DNA from 2 places in the Kitasatospora sp. NPDC057223 genome. Region 2 is predicted to be linked to the other one. Evidence: riboswitches for the same ligand, from Rfam matches in the RefSeq annotation. Region 2 holds a riboswitch; the other holds the start of a gene.
The links. A riboswitch is a leader RNA that binds a small molecule or an ion and turns the genes downstream of it on or off. The one in region 2 is predicted to bind glycine.
Positions count from the first base shown of each region.

Region 1 (3,396 bases), on a different contig from region 2:
CGTCGGTCAGCGTCTTCACCACGACCACCCGCATCCCGGCCATCACGGCCGAGGCCGCGTTGGTGCCGTGCGCGGAGGACGGGATCAGGCAGACGTCGCGCTCGGTGTCGCCGTTCGCCCGGTGGTAGGCGCGGACGGCCAGCAGGCCGGCCAGCTCGCCCTGCGAGCCGGCGTTCGGCTGGATGGACACGGCGTCGTAGCCGGTCACCTCGACGAGCTGCTGCTCCAGCTGGCGGATCAGGGTCAGGTAGCCCTGGGCCTGCTCGATCGGCGCGAACGGGTGCAGCTGGCCGAACTCCGGCCAGGTCACCGGCTCCATCTCGGTGGTCGCGTTGAGCTTCATGGTGCAGGAGCCCAGCGGGATCATGCCGCGGTCCAGCGCGTAGTCGCGGTCCGACAGGCGGCGCAGGTAGCGCAGCATGGCGGTCTCGGAGCGGTGGCTGTGGAAGACCGGGTGGGTGAGGTACTCGTCCTCGCGCAGGAGCGCGGCGGGCAGCGCGTCGGCGCTCTCGTCGATCTCCACGGCCGGCACGCCGAACGCGGCCCAGACGCCGGCCAGGTGCGCACGGGTGGTGGTCTCGTCGCAGGAGACGGTGACCAGGTCCGGGCCGTCCTGGTGGACGTTGATGCCGTGCTCGCGCGCGGCGGCGGCCACCGCGGCCGCGCGGCCCGGGACGCGGGCGGCGACGGTGTCGAAGAACTCGCCGTGCAGCAGCTCGACGCCCCCGGCGCGCAGCCCGGCCGCGAGGGCGGCGGCGTAGCGGTGGGTGCGGCGGGCGATGTCCGCCAGGCCGTCCGGGCCGTGGTAGACCGCGTACATCGAGGCCATCACGGCGAGCAGCACCTGCGCGGTGCAGATGTTGCTGGTCGCCTTCTCGCGGCGGATGTGCTGCTCGCGGGTCTGCAGGGCGAGCCGGTAGGCCCGGTTGCCGTCCGCGTCCACCGAGACGCCGACCAGGCGGCCGGGCAGCGAGCGGGCGTACTCGGCGCGCACCGAGAGGTAGCCGGCGTGCGGGCCGCCGAAGCCCATCGGGACGCCGAAGCGCTGCGAGGTGCCGCAGGCGATGTCGGCGCCGAGCGAGCCGGGCGACTTGAGGAGGGTGAGCGCCAGCAGGTCGGCGGCCACGGCGACGATCGCGCCGAGCCCGTGGGCCTGCTCGATGACGGGCTCCAGGTCGCGGACCACGCCGGTGGCGCCCGGGTACTGGAGCAGCACGCCGAAGACGCCGCGCTCGGCGACCTCGGCGGGGATGCCGGCGGAGAGGTCGGCGACGACCACCTCGACACCGGTCGGCTCCGCGCGGGTCCGGATGACCGCGACGGTCTGCGGCAGGGTCTCGGCGTCGACCAGGAAGACACCGCCCTTGACCTTGGTGACGCGGCGGGTCAGCGCCATCGCCTCGGCGGCCGCGGTGCCCTCGTCGAGCAGCGAGGAGCCGGAGGTCGGCAGGCCGGTCAGGTCGGAGACCACGGTCTGGAAGTTGAGCAGCGCCTCCAGCCGGCCCTGCGAGATCTCCGGCTGGTACGGCGTGTAGGCCGTGTACCAGGCCGGGTTCTCCATGACGTTGCGCAGGATCACCGGCGGGGTGAAGGTGCCGTAGTAGCCCAGGCCGATCATCGGCGTGAGCACCTGGTTGCGGGCCGCCAGCTCGCGCAGCTCGGCCAGCACCTGGGCCTCGCTGAGGCCGGCGGGCAGGTCGAGGCCGTCGATGGAGCGGATCGCCTCGGGCACGGCGGCGGCGGACAGTTCGTCCAGCGAGCCGTAGCCGACGTGCGCCAGCATCTTCTCCTGGGCGGCGGTGTCCGGGCCGATGTGGCGGCTCTCGAAGGGACTGGCCTGCTCGAGCTCGGTGAGGGTCGCGGAGTTTCGCGGGCGACCGGTGTTCGGCTGGGCGTTCATGGTGGTCGAGGCCTCCTGGTCACGGACCGGCGGGGGCACGCACGCCCGTCGGCCGTGGCCGCTGCGGACAGCGGGCCGGCCCTGGCGAACGAACCCGTCAGGCCTCCCCCTCTGTCATCGGGACCTGAGAGCTTCGCCCGCACGGGGGGCGCGTCGGCACCCCGTCGGCTTGCACCGTCGGTGAGGGTGGTGGCCGTCGGCTCCCTCGCCGGCGGTCCTGCCCTGCTTTCCAGAGTGACCTATCCCACACGGTACGGATGCCTGAGAGATTCCGGGGAGGAGTTGCTCCTTCGGCGCCCCCGCCACACCTTCGAGGTGGCTGGGGACTCTCCCGCGCGGGCTCGGCGGTCGCGCCCAGGGTACCAGCGGCAACCCGCCGGATCACGGGCCGGACCCGGACGTTCGAGCGAGTACGTACCGCCACGCTCGGCCGATCGGGGGCCCGGACGGCGGCGCTCCGCTCGCCGGTGCCCGGTTCATGGCTTTTCGTATGAAGTGGCGGATGGGCAGGACCTTCCAGCCGTACGCCTGCGGGAGTTCCGCAGGAGCATCGCACTGGAGGAATTGAGTGCAAACCGACATCGACCCCCGCGACCTGATCGGACACCGGGCGGTCGACCGCAACGGTGACAAGATCGGCACCGTCGACGAGGTCTACCTGGACGACGCGACCGGCCGGCCCGAGTGGGCCGCCGTCCGGACGGGCATCTTCGGCCGGGACGCCTTCGTCCCGTTGACGACCAGCGAGTTCTCCGGCGAGGAGCTCAAGGTCCCGTACGACAAGTCCCTGGTGAAGGAGTCGCCGGACTTCGGCGTGGGCCAGCACCTGTCGCCCGCACAGGAGCTCCAGCTCTACCGCTACTACGGGCTGGACACACCCGGCAACGAGTCCGGTTCGGCGAAGGCCGACACGCCCGAGGACGACGAGCGGGCGGCCGACCTCGACTTCGGCGCCGTGGCGCCGGCGGCCGCCGCGGGCACGGCAGCGGGTGCCGTGGCCGGCACGGCCGCCGCCCGGAGCACCGGCCCGGAGAAGGCCGAGAAGCTGGAGAAGGCCGAGCGTCCGGACGGGCCCGCCGCGGCGGCCACGGCGACGGCGCCGCCGGCCGGGCTCACCAAGCAGGCCCCGGCGGAGCCGGAGACCAACGTCCGTACCGTCGGCGCCGCCGCCCCGCCGGCCGCTGCCGCCGCGGCGGCAGCGGCGGGGCCCGCCCCGATGACCGAGCGGCCCGCCCGGACGGAGGAGGACGCCGCGACGTCCTCGCCGAGCGGGCCGGTGGAGATCACCTGCCGCGAGGAGCGGCTCGACATCACCACCGAGTGGCAGGTGACGTACACGGCCCGGCTCCGCAAGTACGTGACCAGTGAGACGGTCGAACGGCACGTGCCGGTGGTGCGCGAGCGGGTCCGGGTGGAGCGGGTGCCGGTGACCGAGGGCGAGCGCGACGCGCTGACCCAGGAGGAGATCGCGACGGCCGTGGAGGAGGTGACGCTCC
Region 1 covers NZ_JBHUWW010000006.1:123,476-126,871, forward strand. The annotation lists gene gcvP (aminomethyl-transferring glycine dehydrogenase) at 1-1,900, opposite strand, end outside; glycine riboswitch at 2,140-2,244, opposite strand; gene ACFUK0_RS04540 (PRC and DUF2382 domain-containing protein) at 2,469-3,396, shown strand, end outside.
Region 1: another riboswitch for glycine. It lies ahead of gcvP (aminomethyl-transferring glycine dehydrogenase); the one in region 2 lies ahead of gcvT (glycine cleavage system aminomethyltransferase GcvT).

Region 2 (3,396 bases):
GCCCTCGGCCAGGGCGCGCAGCAGGCTCTCGTACGCCTCGTAGCGCTCCGGCCCGACCTCGCGCAGGGCGCGCTCCAGCGCCCCCTGGTCCCCGCCGGGGCGCGCGGTGGGTGCCGGACCCCACGGTCCCGGTGCACCGCCTCCTGCCGCTCCCGCGCTCACTTCGGCCCCTCTTCCCGTCCGCTACCGCCAATGTCGCCAGGTCTCCGACGCAGCCTAGGGGGCGTCGCGGACAGTCGCCATGCCGACGTGCCCCACTCTGCGGTCACATCCTTGTGTAGAACGGCCGCACCTGGCTCAGCAGCCACTCGACCACCGGGTCGTCCACCAGGTCGAGCAGCACGAGGTGGACGCCGCCGGGCAGCGGCGCGGTTCCCAGCGCCCGCCCGAGCGCCTCGTTCACCGCGCCCGGGTCGGCCGGCCAGGCCGTGTCCAGCTGCACGCCGACGAACAGCACCGTCGGCTCGCCCTCCACGCTCGCCAGCGCCCGGCGCGCCGTCAGCACACCCGGCATCGCCGCGAGTTCGACGCTCGCGGCGGACAGGAAGCCGATCGGCTCCTCCTCCGGGGCGGGCTCGCGCAGCGCGACCCGGCCGCCGGCGCCGTCAGCGGCCCCGCCGCCGTCCCAGCGGTCCTCGCGCGGCCCGCGCCGCAGCTCCGCCACCCCCGCCGGGGGCACCGGGATACCGACCGGGGCGTGCGGGTTCACCGCGATGCCGAGGCCGAGCGGCAGGCCGCGCGCGAACTCCCACACCGGCGCGACGGCGAAGGCCAGGCCCGGGGCGTGCTGGAGGAACTGCTCCTGCGAGGAGAACACCGGCACGTAGGGGGCGGCGGCCAGTTCGATCGTCGGCAGGTCCAGTGACCCGCCCTGCGGGTCGGCGCCGGCCGGCAGCGGGATCCACACCTGGCTGCGCGCCAGCACCTCCATCACCCGGGGCGTGGCGCCCGGGTCGCCGAGCGCGGCGGTGAGCACCTGCTCCAGCTCGTTGGCCGGCCAACTGCCGCCCGGCGGCGCCACCCCCGGCCCGCCCCACGCCTGCGTGTCCTCCACCGGGTACCCCATGCGCGCCTGTACCGCCCCGTCTCTCGCCCTCGCCGCTGACGCGCCAGCCTATCGGCCCGGCGCGCCGGCGGACCGGGCGCGCACGGGACCCGATCGGGCCCGCGAATTCCCGGGGCCCTGACCGGCGGCAGGCGACGACCGCGAGCGCCCCGGGGGCGGGCCGAGCCTATGAGAGGATGTGCGCGTCCTCGTGCGTGGTCCGGCGGGGCGCCCAACTTCATACTGGCCGCTCGAACCCGCGCGGGAGAGTCCGGAGTGCCCCTGGGTACGGCCGGCGCCGAAGGAGCAAGTCCTCCCCGGAATCTCTCAGGCACCCCTACCGCACGGGCGAGGCACATCTGGAAAGCGGACACGGCCCTGCCGTGCGCCCACCCACGGTGCAAGCCGCCATGCTGTCCTCAGGGCAGCGCGCGGTGAAGCTCTCAGGTTGTGACGACAGATGGGGAGACCCAGCCGCCGCATGCCCGCGCGCAGGTCGAGCCCCGTCAGGGCCGCTACGGCGTGCGCACACCTGAGTGCCCAGCCCAAGGAGTACAGGCCATGTCGTCCCCCCGTCTCACCGCGCTCGACGCGCTGCACCGCGCCCTCGGCGCCACCATGACCGACTTCGCCGGCTGGGACATGCCGCTGCGCTACGGCAGCGAGCGCGAGGAGCACCTCGCCGTCCGGACGAAGGCCGGCCTGTTCGACCTCTCGCACATGGGCGAGATCACCGTCTCCGGCCCGCAGGCCGGCGAGCTGCTCGACCACGCGCTGGTCGGCTTCATCTCGGCGCTCGGCGTGCTGCGCGCCCGCTACACGATGATCTGCGCCGAGGACGGCGGCATCCTGGACGACCTGATCGTCTACCGGACCGCCGAGAACGAGTACCTGGTCGTCGCGAACGCCTCCAACGCCCAGCTGGTGCTGGACGAGCTGACCGCCCGTGCCGGCGGCTTCGACGCCGTCGTCCGCGACGACCGCGACGCCTACGCGCTGATCGCCGTCCAGGGCCCGGAGGCGAACGGCATCCTGGCCTCCGTCACCGACGCCGACCTGCCGGGTCTCAAGTACTACGCGCTGCTGCCGGCCACGGTGGCCGGCAAGCAGGTCTGGCTGGCCCGGACGGGCTACACCGGCGAGGACGGCTTCGAGATCTTCTCGGCCCCCGCCGACGCCGGGCACCTGTGGACGGCGCTGACCGAGGCGGGCCGGGGCGCCGGCCTCGTCCCGTGCGGCCTGTCCTGCCGGGACACGCTGCGCCTGGAGGCGGGCATGCCGCTGTACGGGCACGAGCTGAACACGGAGCTGACGCCGTTCGACGCGGGCCTGGGCCGGGTGGTGCGGTTCGACAAGACCACCAACGGCGGCGCCTTCGTCGGCCGCGAGGCGCTGGAGCGGGCGGCCGCCGAGGCCGGGGCGAACCCGCCGCGGGTGCTGGTCGGCCTGGTCTCCGAGGGCCGCCGGGTGCCGCGCGCCGAGTACGCCGTGGTGGACGCCGAGGGCGCCCCGGTCGGCCGGATCACCTCGGGTGCGCCGTCCCCGACGCTGGGCAGGCCGATCGCGATGGCGTACGTGGACGCCGCGCACGCCGCGCCCGGCAGCACCGTCGCGGTGGACGTCCGCGGCAAGCACGAGCCGGTCGAGGTCGTCGCGCTGCCGTTCTACAAGCGCGCCCGCTGACCCTGCCGCCCGCGCCACCACCCCCCTCCCCGACGTCCGCCCGTCGGACATTTCGGCCACCCGTTTTCCGCCGACCGCCTCCCATCCTGGAGAATGACGCCATGAGCAACCCCCAGCACCTGCAGTTCAGCAAGGAGCACGAGTGGCTGACCGCCGCCGAAGGCGGTGTCTCGACCGTCGGCATCACCGCCCACGCGGCCGACGCCCTCGGTGACATCGTCTACGTGCAGCTGCCCGCGGTCGGCGACACCGTCACCGCAGGTGAGACCTGTGGCGAGCTCGAATCCACCAAGTCGGTGAGCGACCTGTACTCCCCCGCGACCGGCGAGATCGTCGAGGTCAACCAGGCCGTCGTCGACGAGCCGGCCCTGGTCAACTCCGCCCCCTTCGAGGGCGGCTGGCTGTTCAAGGTCCGGCTCGACGGCGAGCCGGCGGACCTGCTGAGCGCCGACGAGTACACCGCCCTCACCGGCGGCTGAGCCACCCCGACGGAGGCGGCCGCAGCGCGGCGGCCGCCCCCGCCCGGCCCCTTGCCCGCTCCCGCCCGCCCCCGGCCGCCGACGGCCGACGTGCTGCGCGCGGCTGCCCCACGACGGGAAGATCCCACGATGACGGTTCTCAACCAGTCCCTGCACGCTCTCGACCCGGAGATCGCCGCCGCGGTCGAC
Region 2 covers NZ_JBHUWW010000097.1:4,342-7,737, forward strand. The annotation lists gene ACFUK0_RS28235 (enhanced serine sensitivity protein SseB C-terminal domain-containing protein) at 1-162, opposite strand, end outside; gene ACFUK0_RS28240 (enhanced serine sensitivity protein SseB) at 266-1,066, opposite strand; glycine riboswitch at 1,298-1,398, shown strand; gene gcvT (glycine cleavage system aminomethyltransferase GcvT) at 1,607-2,728, shown strand; gene gcvH (glycine cleavage system protein GcvH) at 2,830-3,207, shown strand; gene glyA (serine hydroxymethyltransferase) at 3,337-3,396, shown strand, end outside.